2 regions of the Chromobacterium sp. CV08 genome follow, and region 2 is predicted to be linked to the other one. Evidence: riboswitches for the same ligand, from Rfam matches in the RefSeq annotation. Region 2 holds a riboswitch; the other holds the start of a gene.

Region 1 (9,071 bases), 1.4 Mb from region 2:
TCGGGATGGAGAAGTTGTACATCGGCGCGCCGATCACCAGCACGTCGGCCGCGAAGAATTCCGCTATCAGCTGGTCGCTCAGCGCCGCCTCGCTGCGCTGCGTCGGGGTCCAGTCGGACTCCGGCGAGAAACGGGCGCCGACGATCTCGCCGGACAGGTGGGCGATCGGGTTGGCGGCCAGATCGCGGTAAACGGTTTCCACATTGGCGTGGCGCTGGCGCAGCGTATCGGCGACGACGGCGGACAGTTCGCGGGTGACGGAGTTGTCGGCCAGGATGCTGGAGTCCAGATGCAGCAGTTTCATATCAGTTCCTTCCATTGTTCGGCTGTGATGGAGCAATGATAGGCATGCGCGACAATCCGGACTAGACTGCTAAAATTGGAAACATTGTTCCATCAGCGAGACAATCATGCAGGACCTGAACGATCTGTTGTACTTCGCCAAGGTCGTCGAACACGGCGGCTTCATGGCCGCCGGCCGGGTGCTCGGCATCCCGAAGTCGCGGCTGTCCCGGCGCGTGGCCGAACTGGAGGCCCGCCTGGGGGTGCGCCTGCTGCAACGGACCACGCGCCGGCTGGCGCTGACCGAGATCGGCGGCCAGTACTACCGGCACTGCCAGGCGATGCTGGCCGAAGCCGACGCCGCCGACGAGGCCATTCTGCAAAGTAGCGCAGAACCGCGCGGACTGATACGGGTCAGCTGCCCGGAACTGTTGTCCAAGACCATGCTCAGCGCGCTGCTGCCGCGCTTCCTGGCCCGGCACCCCCAGGTGCGCGTCGCGCTGGACTCCACCAACCGCCGGGTGGACCTGATAGAGGAAGGCGTCGACGTCGCGCTCAGGGTCCGCAACGTGATAGAGGACAGCGCCAGCCTGGTGGTGCGCCGGCTCGGCAAAAGCCGGGTGATCCTGGTGGCCAGCCCGGCCTTTCTGGACAGCCGCGGCGAGCCGCAGACCCCGGAGAGGCTGGCGGCGCTGCCTGCGCTGACGATGAGTCGGCCCGACGGCCGCGGCCAGTGGCTGCTGCTGGACAACGTCGGCCAGAGCTACACCATCCACCTGGACGCCCCGCGCCTGATGACCGACGACATGATCGTGCTGCTGGAGGCGGCGATCGCCGGCGTCGGCATCGCCGCGCTGCCCGCCAACGTCTGCCACCAGGCCCTGGCCGACGGCCGCCTGCGCCGCATCCTGCCCGAGTACGACTTCCCCTGGGGCATACTGCACGCCGCCTTTCCGACCCGGCGCGGCCTGTCTCCGGCGGTGCGCGCCTTCCTGGACTTCGTCGCCGAGGAGTTGATCAGCGAGGAAATGGCCGGCGACTGGCAGCGCGCCGACATCCGCCCGGCATGACATCGGCCTTCCCCCGCCGACAGGCCTGAGCCGGCGTGGAGATGGTCAAGGAACTGCAAACGGCCGCCGCGACTCGAAGCCCGGCAGGCGCCGGGACCGGTTGATGGCTTCGCGCCACACATCGTCGCCGGACCGTCGGCATTTATTGCGTTGCAGCAAATAACGAGTACAGTGACGGCCATGGCCTGTCGTCGGCCGCGGCCCGTTCACGGTCCCTTTTCGGCGGCGTTCGTTTTCCGAGGGTCGTCAACAGGCTGCACGCGTCTTTTCCTACCGTTCAAGAACAAGGGGTTGCAATGTGGTCGACTGCTGCGGTTCAAGGCGGGAAGTTCCCGTTCCCTCAAGCGCTGTTTGATTACTGGCTGGACGCCTGCCAGCGCGGCATCCTGTACTGGGACACGCAGTACCGTCGCGGCGCCACCTATCTGGAGCACTGCGAAAGCGGCAAGCCGCCGGTGCTGGTCTTCGAGTACCGGATCATCGTCGACGGCCGCGAGCTGCCGGATCCGGCCAACTACGCGCTGGCCGCGATCAAGCCTCCCGCCGGCTGCCCGGCCACCGATCCGGCCAAACGCCCCTTCGTCGTCATCGATCCGCGCGCCGGCCACGGCCCCGGCATCGGCGGCTTCAAGATGGACAGCGAGATCGGCGTCGCGCTGCAGCAGGGCCATCCCTGCTATTTCGTGATGTTCTTCCCGCAACCGGTCGACGGCCAGACCATAGAAAGCGTGACCAAGGCCGAAGGGCACTTCCTCGCGCGCGTCAACGAGCTGCATCCGGACAGCGACGGCAAGCCCTTCGTGATCGGCAACTGCCAGGGCGGCTGGGCGCTGGCGATGCTGGCGGCGGTGGCGCCGGATCTGGTCGGCCCGATACTGCTGGCCGGATCGCCGCTGTCGTACTGGGCCGGCGTGCGCGGCAAGAATCCGATGCGCTACGCCGGCGGCCTCGCCGGCGGCACCTGGACCGCCTCGCTGGCCGGCGACCTGGGCAACGGCCATTTCGACGGCGCCCATCTGGTCGAGAATTTCGAGAAGCTGGACCCGGCGAACACGCTGTGGAAGAAGTCCTACAATCTGTACGCCAAGATCGACACCGAGCCGCAGCGCTACCTGGATTTCGAGCGCTGGTGGGGCGGCCACTACCTGCTGAACAAGGTGGAAATGGAGTGGATCACCCAGAAGCTGTTCGTCGGCAACGAGCTGGTGCACGGCAGGATAGCCAGCCACGACGGCAAGGTCCGGGTGGACATGCGCAACATCCGCTCCCCCATCATCGTGTTCGCCTCCTGGGGCGACAACATCACGCCGCCGCAGCAGGCGCTTAACTGGATCGCCGATCTGTACGACAGCGTCGACGACATCCGCGACAACGAGCAGACCATCGTCTACTGTCTGCACAACAAGGTCGGCCACCTCGGCATCTTCGTATCTGCCGGCGTCGCCAACAAGGAACACAGCGAATTCGCCAGCGCGCTGGACCTGATAGACGTGCTGGCGCCGGGCCTGTACGAGGCCGTCATCGACGACATCGCCCCGGACGCGCCGGGCCTGGAATACATCGAGGGGCGCTACATCATCCGTTTCGAGGCGCGCGACGTGCAGGACATCCTGGCGCTGGACGACGGCCGCGACGACGAACGCGCCTTCGAAGTCGTCAAGCGGGTGTCCGAGATCAACCAGGGCGTGTACGACCGTTACCTGTCTCCGGCGGTGCGCGCGCTCAGCAACGAGACCAGCGCCCGCCTGCTGCGCGAGCTGCATCCGGCCCGGCTGGAGCGGACGCTGATCTCGCCGAAGAACCCGTGGCTGTGGTGGCTGCCGGACCTGGCCGCCAAGGTGCGCGAACAACGCCGGCCGGTGGCAGAAGACAATCCGCTGTGGCGCTGGCAGCAGCAGCTGTCCGACTTCGTCGTCCGATCGCTGGACCACTACCGCGATCTGCGCGACGCCGCCCAGGAGCAACTGTTCCGCGCCGTCTACGAATCGCCGCAGCTGGCGACCCTGGTCGGCGTCACGCCCGCCAGCGAGCCGCGCAGCCGGGCGCTGGCCTGGGAAAGCCGCGAGCTGGCCCGGCTGAAGCGCGAGGCCCTGGACCCGGGTTTCGAGCAGGGCACGCTGGCCGACGGTTTCGTGCGGCTGCTGCTCTATGTCAGCAACGGCAGCGGCGTCGTCGACGAACGGCCGTTCAACGCGATCCGCCGCGTGATGCGCGACGTCCGCCACGAGTATCCGCTGACGCTGATGCAATTGAAGGACATCGTGCGGCGCCAGGTGGCGCTGGTGCGGCTGGACGCGCCGCGCGCGCTGCGCGGCCTCGCCCTGCTGCTGCCCGACGCACACCGCCGCCATCAGGCCTGGCTGCTGGCCCGCGACCTGCTGGCGCTGCGCGGCGCCATCGAGCCCGTCCATCAGGCGCGACTGGACGAAGTCGCCGCGGCGCTGGCGTTGCAGGTCCCCCCGCAGACGGCCGCCGCCGAAGCGACGCCGGCCGCCTCGGGCAAGCCGCCGGCCAGGGCCGCCAAGCCGGCCGCCGCCGCAGCCAAACCTGCGGGCGGGCGCAAGACCGCGCCCAAGACGGGCGCGGCCAAGACGACCACAGCCAAGACCGCCGCATCCGGCAAGGCGCCGACGGCAACCGTCGGACCCGCGGCCAAGGCCGTCAAGCCGGCAATCGGGCGCAAGGAGGCGGGGAAGACTGCCGGCGGCGCCGAGCCGAAAACGGCGGCGCCCCGGAAGGGGCCGGCCAAGGCCAATGGCCGCACGCCCGGCGGCGCGGCCCAGCCCGTCTCCGGCGAGCCCGACAAGCACTGAGAGCCTGTTTACGATCTTTTGCGGCATCGGCCATCTCTGTCGGGGCAGAAACGGCCCCGAAGGGCCGCCGGGCCGGGGCGCATCGTCGCGCCGGCCCGGCATTGACGACTTCAATAGCGAAAGCTAATATAGCCGGCTAACTGCGGGAGAGAGGGGCATGGCCCCCGCCGAAGACGCAAGCTCCCATAATCGCTCAGGCAAGCCGTACCGCAGTGTTTCATTGAATCAAGCCGATTGGAGAGAGGCTGCCCCGAGCAGCCCACCGAAGGGGCAAGTGGCCGCCGGCCATGCAACTCTCAGGTAAAAGGACAAGGGGAGAGGCTGTTCCGTAGCCCGGAATCCACCCAGGAGTCTGCCTTGTCCCGCGCACCCGCCCCGCGGCGCGCCCGGCTTTTGCCCGCGCCCTGCCCTCACCCGATGTCCCGCTCCGCCAAGCCGGCGGCGCCGGCAACCGCCATCCGCAAGGACGCCACGCCATGCTGACCCTGATCTATCTGATCGCCATCACCGCCGAAGCGATGACCGGCGCGCTGGCGGCCGGCCGCCGCCACATGGACATCTTCGGCGTCACCGTCATCGCCTTCCTGACCGCGCTGGGCGGCGGCACCGTGCGCGACATCGTGCTGGGCCGCTACCCGATAGGCTGGACCCAGCACCCGGAATATGTGCTGCTGGTGGTGGCCGGCGGCATCGCCGCCGTGCTGATCTCGCGCTATATGCGCCATCTGAACCGGCTGTTCCTGATCCTGGACGCGCTCGGCCTGGTCGCGTTCACCATCATAGGCTGCGATGTCGCGCTCGGCATGCACTACCACCCGGTCATCGTCGTGATGGCCGGCATGATCACCGGCATCGCCGGCGGCATCCTGCGCGACGTGCTGTGCAACCGCGTGCCCATCGTGTTCCGGCGCGAACTGTACGCCAGCGTGTCCTTGCTGGTGGCCGGGCTGTATCTGGGCCTGAACTGGCTGGGCGCCCAGCACGAATGGAACGTCGTCGCCAGCTTCGCCTTCGGCCTGGCCTTGCGGATGACCGCGCTGTGGCGCGAATGGCGGCTGCCGGTGTTCGCCTACCGCCACGACAGCCACTGAGCCCGTCTTGCCGACGCGCGCACGGCGCTGCGGGCGCCGTTCGGCCAGCCGCTGTTCCGGCATCTCGGCCGCTGACTCCCACCGTCCCGTGACACCCCACCGACACAAATAATGCTAATATCATACAAAAGAAAGCGATAACAATCCGCCCGCATGGCGGCCCATCCCAAAACAGGAGTCGCCATGAACAAGCCGCTGGTCGCCCCCGTCCCCTCGTCCGCCGCCCGCCCGGCCTCGCCGCGCCGCACCCTGATCGCCATCGCGCTGGGCAACTGGCTGGAATTGTACGACTTCACCGTGTTCAGCTTCTTCGCCGTATTGATAGGCAAGCTGTACTTTCCGTCCGACAGCGAATACGGCTCGCTGCTGATGGCGCTGGCCACTTTCGGCATCGGTTTCGTGATGCGCCCGCTGGGCGGCCTGGCGATAGGCCGCATCGCCGATCGCTCTGGACGCAAGCCGGCGCTGACGCTGACCATCTGGCTGATGGCCGCCGGCACCGCCTTGATCGGCTTGGCCCCCACCCATGCCGACATCGGCACGGCGGCGCCGCTGCTGATCGTCGCAGGGCGCCTGCTGCAGGGCTTCGCCGCCGGCGGCGAAATCGGCGCGTCGACCAGCTATCTGATGGAGTTCGGTCCGGCCAAGCGCCGCGGCTTCATGGTCAGCTGGCAGACCGCCACCCAAGGCGCCGCGGTGCTGGTCGGCGCCGCCAGCGGCGCCTTGCTGACCGCGCTGCTGCCCGTCGACGCGCTGGAAAGCTGGGGCTGGCGGTTGCCCTTCCTGTTCGGCCTGCTGATCGGTCCGCTCGGGCTGTACATCCGCGGCCAGCTTGGCGAGACCCACCATCCGGAAACGCGGCGGCCTGTCGGCCTGCTGCGGCTGGCCGGTGAACACCGGCGCACGCTGCTGCTGGGCAGCATGCTGGTGATGGGCATGTCCGCCAATACCTATGTGGTGGCCAACTACATGCCGTCCTATCTGAACAAGGTGCTGCACCTGCCGGCATCCTCCGCCCTGCTCAGCGGCTGCGCCGCCGGCCTGATGATGATGCTGGCGTCGCCGCCCGCCGGCTGGCTGGCCGACCGCCTGAACCGCCGCAAACCGCTGCTGCTGGCCGTCAACTCGCTGTTGATGCTGCTGACGCTGCCCTGTTTCGCCCTGCTTCTGGGCGAACCGAGCCTGGGCAACGCCCTGGTGCTGGCTACGCTGCTGACCACCGTCCTCGCGCTGGGCTGTCCGGCCGGCTTCCTGCTGGTGATGGAGGCCCTGCCCCGCGACGGCCGGGCCACAGGCCTGGCCGTGGTCTACGCCTGCGGCGTCACCCTGTTCGGCGGCTTCGCCCAATTCATCGTCACCTGGCTGATCAGCGTCAGCGGCGATCCGCTGGCTCCGGCCTGGTACGCGATGAGCTGCACCGGCCTCAGCCTGCTGGCCTTGATGCTGTTCCGCGAACGCCCCGCCGCCGAAGCCGATTGAATCCGGCCGAAGCCAAACGGCCGCCGACGGAGAGCGGCCGTCTGGTCAACCGCGCGCGTCATTTCGGCAGCTGGCTCCACGGCACGGTGACGTTCTGCCCGGCCTGGCCGTAGAAGGTCACCGTCTGCGCGACGTCGTCGACGGTGACGTTCCACAGATAGCGGCCGCCCTTCAACTCCTTCTCGACGTATTTGCCGGTCGTCCCCTCGTAGCCGACCAGGCCGAAGGAATAGCGGTTGTCGATATAGGAGTAGGCCCAGTAGCTCAGGCCGTTGTAGCGGACGATTTTGCAGGTGCTGCTCTCCCCGTCCGGCGTCGGCGAGTTGGGCCCGGTCATGAAGGCCACCTTCAGGCCGGACGGAATCGGCGGATGGGAGCTGACCTGCACCGTCTCGACCACCGGGGCCGACTGCCCGACCGTGATCGGAATGCCGGCGCCGGATCCGGCGCCCTCGGTATACCAGACCACGCCGTTGCCGGCGCTTCCGCTGCCGGCATGCTGGGCGCCGCCATTGACGTTGAACGCGAAGCTCCACGGCCCGCCCCAGTTGATGCCGACGGCCATCACCTCGTAGTCGCCGGCCGGCAGATTGACCGTATAGCTGCTGTTCAGCGGCCCGTTGACGCCGTTCTGCACCGGCGGCTCGGTGTAGCTGCCGGTGCCGATGTTGACATTGACGCTGACCGCATTGCTGTTGCCGCTCTGGATATGGGCCAGCTGGTAGCTGGCGCCCCACTGGTAGGCGACGATATACAGTTCATTGTCGCTGGCTGTGATGCGCAGGGTATTCGAAGACATGAGTTTCTCCGATGCCGGGACCGGCCTCAGCCGGATCCGGGCAAATCAAGTGAAAGTCGGAACGAGACTGCCGGGGACGGAAAGCCGCTGCGGCGCGCCAACGCCGGGCGGCTCCGCTCGGGGAAGTATTCGGGCATGCGTGCATGCCAAGCTGTTTTATATGCCGCCGGCGCGGAAAATCATTCCGAACAAATACCTAGAGCGGACAATATGCATGAAAATCGACAAAAGGTTCCCTCGCGCAACTCCCTCTTAAGACCAGCTGAAATCCCTCCCCGCTCCCGATATGGTCCCAATGCCGGTCGCAGTCCGGCCAAGACGAAAACCAGAAAGGAGTCCGTGATGATCAAAGTCCCGATGCATTCGCTGTGCGTCGCGCTGCTCGCCTTCGGCGCCTCCGCGGCCCAGGCCGCCGTCGAAACACAGGACCCGGCGCTGCGCCGGGCCGCCGCGGCCGCGCTCGCGCCGCTGGCGCCGCTGGCCAAGGGCGTTCAGCCGGCCCCGCTGGTCGAGACGAATCGGGAAAGCCGGGACGGCCAGTGGGTATTGGGCTCGGCGACGCAGCCGCTGCCGGCGCTGGCCGGCGCCGAAGACCGCGTGCCGCTGTCGCGGCTGTTCCTGGCACGCAGGAGCGCCGACGGCTGGCGGCTGGCGCTGGAGGACGACGCCGGCTTCGCCGAACTGCTGGCCGCCGCGCCGGCGGACTGGCTCAGCGCCGACGAGCGCCGTGCCTGGCTCAGCCAGGCGCGGAAACAGAAGCGGCTGGCGCCGGAGGCCACCGGCCTCGGGCTGCCGTGGCAGGAGGGCGCGGCCTGGAGCCTGACCGGCGGCGCGCACGGCTACAGCGGAGAAAGCCAGCCCTACGACTCGATAGACTTCGCCGGCGGCGACGGCCGCGTGCTGGCACCGCGCGACGGCGTGATCTACAAGAGCTGCATGCGCGGGGGCAGCGCGCTGGTGAAGCTGGTGCACGACAACGGCTATTCGTCCACCTATTACCACATGATCAAGCTGAACACGGTGGCCGACGGCCAGCGCGTCGCCAAAGGCGCCTATCTCGGCACCATAGGCAACGGCCTGCCCTGCGGCGGCAGCACCACCGGTCCGCACGTGCACTTCTCCCTGGTCCACCAGGGCCAGGCCGAGCCGGTGAACCGCAAATGGCTGGGCGGCTGGCAGTTCTTTGCCGGCAGCCGGGCCTACCAGGGCTACGCGGCGCGCAACGGCAGCCGCGTCAATGTCGGCGGCAGGCTGGTCAACTACGGCGGCGGCGACTCCGCCCCGGGGCCGGGCGGCGCCAGCGGCACCGCGACGCCGGGCGGCGGCGACAATCGCGTCAATCTGCGCAGCGCCCCCAGCCTGTCCGCCGCCATCGCCGGCAGCGTGTCCCGAGGCGAACAGGTGGCCTTGCAATGCCATGTCCGCGGCGAGGCGGTGAACGGCGTCTGGGGCCGCACCGACATCTGGAACCGCACCGACAGCGGACAATGGATCAGCGACGGCTTCCTGGACACCGGCAGCAACGCGCCGGTCGTGC
Region 2 (9,071 bases):
CGTACTCGATCGCGATCACGCTGCTGGAGGTCTGGAGCGAACCCGGCGGCGGCGATTTCGAGCTGCTGGCGTCCGATATCGACACCAATGTGCTGCAGCACGCGGCGCGCGGCGTCTACGGGCTGGAGCGGGTCGAAAAAGTGCCGCTGCCGCTGCTGCGGCGCTATTTCGACCGCGGGACCGGCAGCAATGAGGGCAAGGTCAGGCTGAAGACCAGGGTGCGCAACGTCCCGTCGTTCTTCCAGTTCAATCTGGTGGCGCCGGTCTGGCCCGATATCGGCGTATTCGACATGATCTTCTGCCGCAATGTGCTGATCTATTTCGACCGCGCCACCCAGGCGGAAATACTGGCCAAGATGGAAACATGCCTGAAGCCCGACGGCATGCTGCTGCTCGGGCATTCGGAGAACATCATGCATTTGAGCGATGCCTTCGCCGCTTGCGGCCGGACGGCCTATCGCCTGGCTTGCCACGGCGGCGGGGAGTAGCGGCTATGGCGGATCAGAGGAAGATCCGGGTGGTGGTGGTCGACGATTCGGCGCTGATCCGCAATCTGCTGACCAGCATCGTCAACGAGGCGCCGGACATGGAGGTGGTGGCGACCGCCTCCGATCCGCTGATCGCCCGCGAGCGCATACGCGAGACCAGTCCGGATGTGGTGACGCTGGACGTGGAGATGCCGAGGATGGACGGCCTGGAGTTCCTGCGCCGGCTGATGCGCTTGAAGCCGACGCCGGTACTGATGATCTCGTCGCTGACCGAAGCCGGCTCCGAAACCGCGCTGGCGGCGTTGGAGATAGGCGCGGTCGATTTCGTGCACAAGCCCAGCGAGGACGTTTCGCGGCGCATGCAGGAGTACGCCGACGAGATACGCGACAAGCTGAGGATGGCGGCGGCGGCCCGCCTGCGCCAGCCGCAGCGCTTCCGCCAGCCGCCGCCGGCCGGGAACGCCGTCATCGGCGCGGCTTGGCGGCGCAATGCGATGGTCTTCGTCGGCGCCTCGACCGGCGGCACCGAGGCGATCAAGGATTTCCTGTCCGGCATGCCGGCCGACGGGCCGCCGATACTGATCGTCCAGCACATGCCGGAGCATTTCACCTTCACGTTCGCCGCGCGGCTGGACAAGCTGTGTCCGATGCGGGTGAAGGAGGCGGAGAACGGCGAACCGGTCCAGTCCGGAACCGCCTATATCGCGCCCGGGCATTCGCATATGCGGGTCAGGCCGGGCGGCGCCGGCGGCTATCTGATCGCGCTGGACCGCGGCGAGCCGGTCAACCGCCATCGCCCGGCGGTGGACCCCTTGTTCGACTCCGCCGCCCAGCATCTGGGCAAGAACGCCATCGGCGTGATTCTGACCGGCATGGGGCGGGACGGCGCCGAGGGCATGCTGAGGATGCGCGACGCCGGGGCGATCACGTTCGGGCAGGACGAGGCCAGCTGCGTGGTATACGGCATGCCTCGCGAAGCGTTCCGCGTGGGGGCGGTGATGCATGTCCATCCGCTGGGCAGATTGGCGTCCAAGGTAGTCGAATGCCTGCAGGGCCAGGCGGAAAGAGTGGGGCCATGAGCCATCAGGACGCGCCGAACAGCCATCAGTATTTCGACAAGCACTTCCAGATGACGGCGGTCAAGGTGTTCCCCGGCGAGTTCCACGCGACCGATCAGCCTCGGATGCTGGTGACGCTGCTGGGCTCCTGCGTCGCGGTCTGCCTGAGCGACCGGATATCGGGCGTGGCCGGCATGAACCACTTCCTGCTGCCGGAAGGCTCGCTGGATCTCGGGGCCGGCACCTCGGCGGCCCGTTTCGGCGTCAACGCGATGGAGCTGCTGATCACCGACATGCAAAAGCTCGGCGCGATGCGGCACAGGCTGGAGGCCAAGATCTTCGGCGCCGGCAATGTGCTGGACGGCATGACGGTGGTCAATGTCGGCGAGCGCAACACCAACTTCATCCGCGGCTATCTGGCCAATGAGCAGATTCCGGTCCTGGCGGAAGACCTGCTGGGCGATTGCGCGCGCAAAGTCTATTTTTTCACCAACACCGGCAAGGTGCTGATCAAGAAGCTCAAGCGCAGCAGCAGCGCGATCAAGGAGGAAATGCCTTATCGCGGCCGCATCCTGGAGCGGAACGAGGGCGCCAAGACCGGTGATATCGATCTATTCATTTAGCAAGGCGCGCTGGCGCCGGGAGAAGGGGGTGGCGGAATTCTTCGCGTGGCGCCGCCGCGTGCTGGCGGCGCTGGCGGCGGGCAGCCTGGGCGGCTGCGCCGTGCACGGCGTCGCCTTCGTCACGCCTGGCGAGACGGTGCGGCCGCTTGAGGTTTCGGCGTCGCGGCTGGTGTACGAATATGCCCACGTCTACGACGGGGAGCTGTCCGAGGCGGGCAGGCGCGCCGCTGCTCAGTGCGGCGCGCTCGGCGGGCATGCCGTCTTGCTGCGGGTGGAAAAGGGGGACGCCGAACGCAGCCGGGCGGTTTTCCGTTGCGAATGAGCGCGGCGGTCCGGCGAGCGGCCCTCAGCGCTCCAGATACTTCAGCTTGTCCTTGACCTCGGCCCAGTCGGCGTGGTCCGGCAACGGATCGACGCGCTCGACGATGCTGGGCCAGGCCTTCGCCAGTTCGGCGTTAAGCTCGAGGAAGCCTTCCTGTCCCTTGGGCACGTCGTCTTCGGAGTAGATTGCGCCTATCGGGCATTCCGGCACGCACAGCGAGCAGTCTATGCATTCGTCCGGGTCTATCACCAGGAAATTAGGCCCCTCGCGGAAGCAGTCGACCGGACAGACTTCCACGCAGTCGGTGTATTTGCATTTGATACAGGCATCGGTTACAACGTACGTCATTCGTCTACCCTTCTAAAGCTGAATCGTGGTTCGGGATTACCGTCATTTTAGCGGCAATTCGCCGATCCCGTCGGATTCGGCAGCCTTGAACCCGATGTCAGATCCCTCGTACCGGGGCCGTTTCGCGCCCAGTCCCACCGGCCTGCTGCACGCAGGCTCGCTCAGCACCGCCGTCGGCAGCTATCTGGAGGCGCGCGGCCGCGGCGGCCAGTGGCTGCTGAGGATGGAGGACCTGGATCCGCCGCGCGAAGTGCCCGGCGCCGCTGCCGACATCCTGCGCACGCTGGAGGCTTTCGGTTTCGAATGGGACGGCGAAGTGGTCTACCAGAGCCGGCGCCATCATCTGTACCGCGCCGCGCTGGAGCAGTTGATCGCCTCCGGCCGCGCCTATGCCTGCTGCTGCACCCGCAAGGAGATCGCCGCGCTGGCGCGGCGCGGACCGGACGGCTACGTCTATCCGGGAACCTGTCGCGACGGCTGTCCGGACGGTCGCGAAGGCCGGGCCTGGCGCCTGCGGGTCGACGAGGGGGAGAGCGTGCTGCGCGACCGGTTGCAGGGCGAGTACGGCCAGAACCTCGCGCGCGACATCGGCGATTTCGTGTTGCTGCGCGCCGACGGCTTCTGGGCCTATCAGCTGGCGGTGGTGGTCGACGACGCCGAGCAGGGCGTCACCGACATCGTCCGCGGCGCCGACCTCCTGGTGTCGACGCCGCGCCAGCTCGCCGTCTACGGCGCGCTGGGCCGGGAGGCGCCAGGCTATTGCCATCTGCCGGTATTGACCAATGCCGCCGGCGAAAAACTGTCCAAGCAGACGCTGGCGCCGGCGATAGGCGTCGACGACGCCGCGCGGCGCCTGCGCGGCGCGCTGGCCCGGCTGGGACATGCGCCGCCGGCCGAGTGCGGCGATCTGGCCGAGCTGTGGCGCTGGGCCATCGCCAACTGGTCGCTGTCCCGGGTGCCGCGCGGCCCGCTGCTGGCGGAACTCGATTGATTCCATTTGCAACATTAATGTCATAAGTGGCTGGCGCCGAACGATTTTCTTTAAAAAAAATCGTCGATGCGACATGTTTTTACGTCAAAACTGTGTTTTAATGCGCCCTTTTTTTCGTGCGGCGCAGGCGCCGCGCGCCGTCGGCATGTTCCGGGCCGAGCCGGCCAGGCCGGTTTCGCCTATCGTGAAGCCAGCGGCGCGAGTCGACTGAACGCATTTCCTTGCCATTTCCCCCGCGCCCGGCCCTTGGCCGCCGGGCGCGCGATGCTTTGGTTCGAGACGGAGAATCAGGTTTGAGCGAAAACCGTTCCACCCACAATAAAGGCTCGCTCGGAGTCTGGATGTGCACCGCCCTGGTAGTGGGCAATATGATAGGTTCCGGCGTCTTCCTGCTGCCGGCATCGCTGGCGCCGTTCGGCGGCGTGTCCATGCTGGGCTGGCTGCTGACGTCCGGCGGCGCGATCTGTCTGGCGCTGGTGTTCGCCCGTCTGTCGGCGATACTGCCGCGCGAAGGCGGCCCTTACGCCTATATCCACGCCGGCTTCGGCGATTTCGCCGGTTTCTGGATCGCCTGGGGCTACTGGATCGCGCTGTGGGCAGGCAACGCCGCGCTGGCGGTGGCGGCCACCAGCTATATGCAGGTGTTTTTCCCGGTGCTGGGTCATAACGAGCCGCTTGCCGGCGCCGTCGCCATTGGCCTGATCTGGATCGTCACCTGGATCAACAGCCGCGGCGCGCGCAGCTCCGGCGTGGTGGCGGTGGTGACCACGCTGCTGAAGCTGCTGCCGCTGGCGGCGGTCACCTTCATCGGCTTCTTCCATTTCCAGCCGGAAAACCTGGCGTTCAACCCGCACAACAAGCCGCTGCTGTCCTCGTTGTCGGCGACGATGGCGCTGACGCTGTGGGCCTTCCTGGGGCTGGAGTCGGCCTCGGTGCCGGCCGGCGACGTGGTGGAGCCGGAGAAGACCATCCCGCGCGCCACCGTGATCGGCACGCTGCTGGCCACCGTGCTCTACATCCTGTCCACGGTGTCGCTGATGGGACTGATGCCGGCCGACGTGCTGGCCGCCTCGCAGGCGCCGTTCGCCGACGCTGCGCGGCTGATGTGGGGGGACTGGGGCTATTGGGCGGTCGGTTTCGGCGCGGTGGTGTCCTGCTTCGGCGCGCTGAACGGCTGGAGCCTGATGCAGGCGCATGTGCCGGCTGCGGCGGCCAAGGACGGCCTGTTCCCACGCCGCTTCGGCCAGCGCAACGCGGCCGGCGTGCCCATCTTCGGCCTGCTGCTGTCCAGCGGCCTGGTCACCGTGCTGATGGCGATGAAGTACGCCGGCGGCGACAGCGGCGTCAAGATCTTCGAATTCATCATCCTGCTGGCCACCGCCACCACCTTGCTGCCGTACGCTTTCTGCTCGATGGCGCTGATCGCCATCATGCTGATGCGCGGCAAGGCGTTTGCGCCCAAGGACTATGTCGCGCCCGGTTTCTTCGCCGGCATCGGCTTCGTCTACTCGCTGTGGGCGTTGTACGGCTCCGGCGCCGACATCGTGATGTGGGGCATGCTGCTCTTGCTGTTGGGCCTGCCCATCTATGTCTGGCAGCTGAAGGAAAGGCACGCGGCGGAATAGGCGCGCGGGCATGGAAACGGGAAGCGCGGCTCAGGCCGCGCTTTTTCGTTTTCGAATGCTTTCGAATGAAAATCTTGCGCGTATTTTTTCCATGAAAAACATTTATTCGGGTCGTTTTAAGTAGAAATAATAAGGGCTTGCCAAGCTCGCGCCACTGCCACCATAATCGCCGGGTCATACAGGAGAGAGCGGCTTTCTGGCCGCCGCCGAAGGCGCAAGCGCACCCGCAATCGCTCAGGCAAAAGGACTGTATCATCGGGCCGGCGGCAGCCGGTTCGCGCAATCTGGAGAGCGGTGCCCGCGCGGCGCCCACCGAAGGGGCTAACGGCTTGAGCGGCCGGAAAATCTCAGGTGCAGGGACAGAGGGGTGTGGTTGTGAGGCTATCCACACTTTTCTCGAAGGACGCGCGCCATGACGGCTCCGAAACGTACTCCGCTGTTTGAAGCCCACCTCGCCGCCGGCGCCAAGATGGTCGATTTCGCCGGTTGGGAAATGCCCATCCACTACGGTTCCCAGCTGAAGGAACACGAAATCGTCCGCAGCGACGCCGGCATGTTCGACGTCTCGCACATGACGGTGATAGACATCACCGGTTCCGACGCCAAATCCTGGCTGCAAAAACTGATCGCCAACGACGTGGCCAAGCTCGGCTTCGAGGGCAAGGCGCTGTATTCCGGCATGCTCACCGCCGAGGGCACCGTCGTCGACGACCTCATCGTCTATCTCACTTCCTACGGCTACCGCATGGTGGTCAACGCCGGCACCACCGAAAAAGACCTGGCCTGGATGGAAACCCAGAAGGCCGGTTTCGACGTGGCGCTGAAGGTGCGCCGCGACCTGGCGATGCTGGCGGTGCAAGGCCCGCAAGCCATAGACAAGGTCTGCGCCGTCAAGCCGGAGCTGGCCGACGCCATCCGCGCGCTGAAAGTGTTCCAGGGTCTGCCGCAGGACGAATGGTTCTATGCCCGCACCGGCTATACCGGCGAGGACGGCCTGGAGATCATGGTTCCGGCCGACCAGGCGATTGCCTTCTTCAATCAATTGCAAGCCGCCGGCGTCGCGCCGATAGGCCTGGGCGCGCGCGACACGCTGCGTCTGGAAGCCGGCATGAATCTGTACGGACACGACATGGACGAGACCGTGTCGCCGCTGGAGGCCGGCATGGGCTGGACCATCGCCTGGGAGCCGGCCGAGCGCAAGTTCAACGGCCGCGAGGCGCTGGAAGCGCAGAAGGCCGCCGGCGTGAAGATGAAGCAGGTCGGCCTGGTGCTGGAAGGCCGCGGCGTGCTGCGCGAAGGCCTGAAGGTGGTGGTGGACGGCGTCGGCGAGGGCGTGATCACCAGCGGCACCTTCTCGCCGACGCTGAAGCATTCCATCGCAATCGCCCGCGTGCCGGCCGCCACCGGCGCCTCCGCCCGGGTGGACCTGCGCGGCACGCTGACCGATGTCCGCGTGGTCAAGCTGCCCTTCGTCCGCAACGGCAAGAAAGTATTCGAATAAACCGGACGGCGAGACGAGCCGCCTTTACCCGAACACCGTTATCAAGGAGAAACCGAGATGAGCAACATCCCCGCCGAACTGAAATACGTCGACAGCCACGAGTGGCTGCGCCTGGAAGCTGACGGTTCCGTCACCGTCGGCATCACCGAGCACGCGCAGCAACTGCTGGGCGACATCGTCTTCGTCGAGCTGCCGAAGGTCGGCGCGAAGCTGGCCAAGGATGAGCAGGCCGGCGTGGTGGAGTCGGTAAAGGCCGCTTCCGACGTCTACTGTCCGATCGCCGGCGAAGTGTTGGCCGTCAACGAGGAACTGGAAGGCGAGCCGGAGCTGGCCAATAGCGACCCGTACGGCGACGGCTGGTTCTTCAAGATCAAGCCGGCCAACGCCGCTGATCTGGACGGCCTGATGGACGCCGCCGCCTACGCCAAGGAAATCGGCGCCTGATAGCCTGACCGCCCCGCCGTCGCAAGACGCCGGGGCGTTGTTTTTCCCGGCGTGGCCTCGTCTAGGCCGCCGCAACGAAGGAAGTCCCAAGCATGTCGCTCTCCGAACTCTTCAACCGCCACGAATTCATCGCCCGCCACATCGGTCCGTCCGACGCCGAGCGCGCCGAGATGCTGGCCGCCGTCGGCGCGCCGTCCATCGACGCCTTGATCGACCAGACGCTGCCGGCCGACATCCGCCTGAACCGCCGCCTGGATCTGCCGTCGCCGCAGCCGGAAGCCGAGGCGCTGGCCGCGCTGAAAGCTGTAGCCAGCAAGAACGTGGTCAACAAGTCCTTCATCGGCCTCGGCTACTACCCGGTGCTGACGCCCACCGTCATCCTGCGCAATGTGCTGGAAAATCCGGGCTGGTATACCGCCTACACCCCGTACCAGGCCGAGATCGCCCAGGGCCGTCTGGAAGCGCTGCTGAACTTCCAGCAGATGGTGATCGACCTGACCGGCCTGGAAATGGCCAACGCGTCCTTGCTGGACGAGGCGACCGCCGCCGCCGAGGCGATGGCGATGGCGGGGCGCGTGTCCAAGTCCAAGTCCACCCGCTTCTTCGTCGACAGCCGCGTGCTGCCGCAGACGCTGGACGTGATGAAGACCCGCGCCAAGTACTTCGGCTTCGAACTGGTGCAGGGCCACCCGGAAGAGGCCGGCAACGGCGACTATTTCGGCGCGCTGTTCCAGTATCCGGGCGAGGCCGGCGACCTGATCGACCTGACCCCGTACATCGCCGCGATCAAGGCCAAGGGCGGCGTCGTCGCCGTCGCCGCCGACGTGATGGCGCTGGTGGCCTTGAAGTCGCCGGCCGAAATGGGCGCCGACATCGCCCTGGGCAACACCCAGCGCTTCGGCGTGCCGATGGGCTTCGGCGGCCCGCACGCGGCTTACTTCGCGTTCAAGGACGAGATGAAGCGCTCGGCGCCGGGCCGCATCATAGGCGTGTCCATCGACGCCAAGGGCAAGACCGCGCTGCGCATGGCGCTGCAGACCCGCGAGCAGCACATCCGCCGCGAGAAGGCCAACTCCAACATCTGCACCAGCCAGGTGCTGTTGGCCAATATCGCCGGCCTGTACGCCGTCTACCACGGCGCGGAGGGCGTCAAGCGCATCGCCGCGCGCATCCACCGCCTGGCCGCCATCTTCGCCCATGCTGTGAAGGAGGCCGGCGGCAAGCTGGTGTTCGACCGCTTCTTCGACACCGTGCAGGTGGACGCGCCCAAGGCCGACGCCATCTACGCCGCCGCGCTGGCCGCCGGCTACAATCTGCGCCGCGTCGGCAAGACCGTGCTGGGCGTGGCCTTCCACGAGGCCGCCACCGAGGCGGATCTGGCCAAGCTGATCGAACTGTTCACCGGCAAGTCGGCCGATCTGGCCGCGCTGGACGCCGCCGCCCAGGACGCGATCCCCGCCGCGCTGAAGCGCGAGTCGGCCATCCTGACCCATCCGGTGTTCAACACCCACCATAGCGAGCACGAGATGCTGCGCTATATGAAGAAGCTGGAAAACCGCGACCTGGCGATGAACCACTCGATGATCTCGCTGGGCAGCTGCACGATGAAGCTGAACGCCACCAGCGAGATGATCCCGATCACCTGGCCGGAATTCGCCAATATGCACCCGT

What was found. A riboswitch is a leader RNA that binds a small molecule or an ion and turns the genes downstream of it on or off. The one in region 2 is predicted to bind glycine.
Region 1: linked by a shared signal. The riboswitch ahead of WNM05_RS13420 (trimeric intracellular cation channel family protein) and the one ahead of gcvT (glycine cleavage system aminomethyltransferase GcvT) in region 2 are both predicted to bind glycine.

The regions. Positions count from the first base shown of each region.
Region 1 covers NZ_CP150453.1:2,860,597-2,869,667, forward strand. The annotation lists gene WNM05_RS13405 (FMN-dependent NADH-azoreductase) at 1-304, opposite strand, end outside; gene WNM05_RS13410 (LysR substrate-binding domain-containing protein) at 411-1,352, shown strand; gene WNM05_RS13415 (DUF3141 domain-containing protein) at 1,649-4,165, shown strand; glycine riboswitch at 4,299-4,385, shown strand; glycine riboswitch at 4,390-4,487, shown strand; gene WNM05_RS13420 (trimeric intracellular cation channel family protein) at 4,642-5,256, shown strand; gene WNM05_RS13425 (MFS transporter) at 5,440-6,735, shown strand; gene WNM05_RS13430 (hypothetical protein) at 6,794-7,534, opposite strand; gene WNM05_RS13435 (peptidoglycan DD-metalloendopeptidase family protein) at 7,877-9,071, shown strand, end outside.
Region 2 covers NZ_CP150453.1:1,506,646-1,515,716, forward strand. The annotation lists gene WNM05_RS07205 (CheR family methyltransferase) at 1-488, shown strand, start outside; gene WNM05_RS07210 (protein-glutamate methylesterase/protein-glutamine glutaminase) at 494-1,567, shown strand; gene cheD (chemoreceptor glutamine deamidase CheD) at 1,564-2,169, shown strand; gene WNM05_RS07220 (hypothetical protein) at 2,198-2,491, shown strand; gene fdxA (ferredoxin FdxA) at 2,516-2,839, opposite strand; gene gluQRS (tRNA glutamyl-Q(34) synthetase GluQRS) at 2,934-3,830, shown strand; gene WNM05_RS07235 (amino acid permease) at 4,172-5,455, shown strand; glycine riboswitch at 5,625-5,715, shown strand; glycine riboswitch at 5,730-5,828, shown strand; gene gcvT (glycine cleavage system aminomethyltransferase GcvT) at 5,868-6,956, shown strand; gene gcvH (glycine cleavage system protein GcvH) at 7,014-7,400, shown strand; gene gcvP (aminomethyl-transferring glycine dehydrogenase) at 7,493-9,071, shown strand, end outside.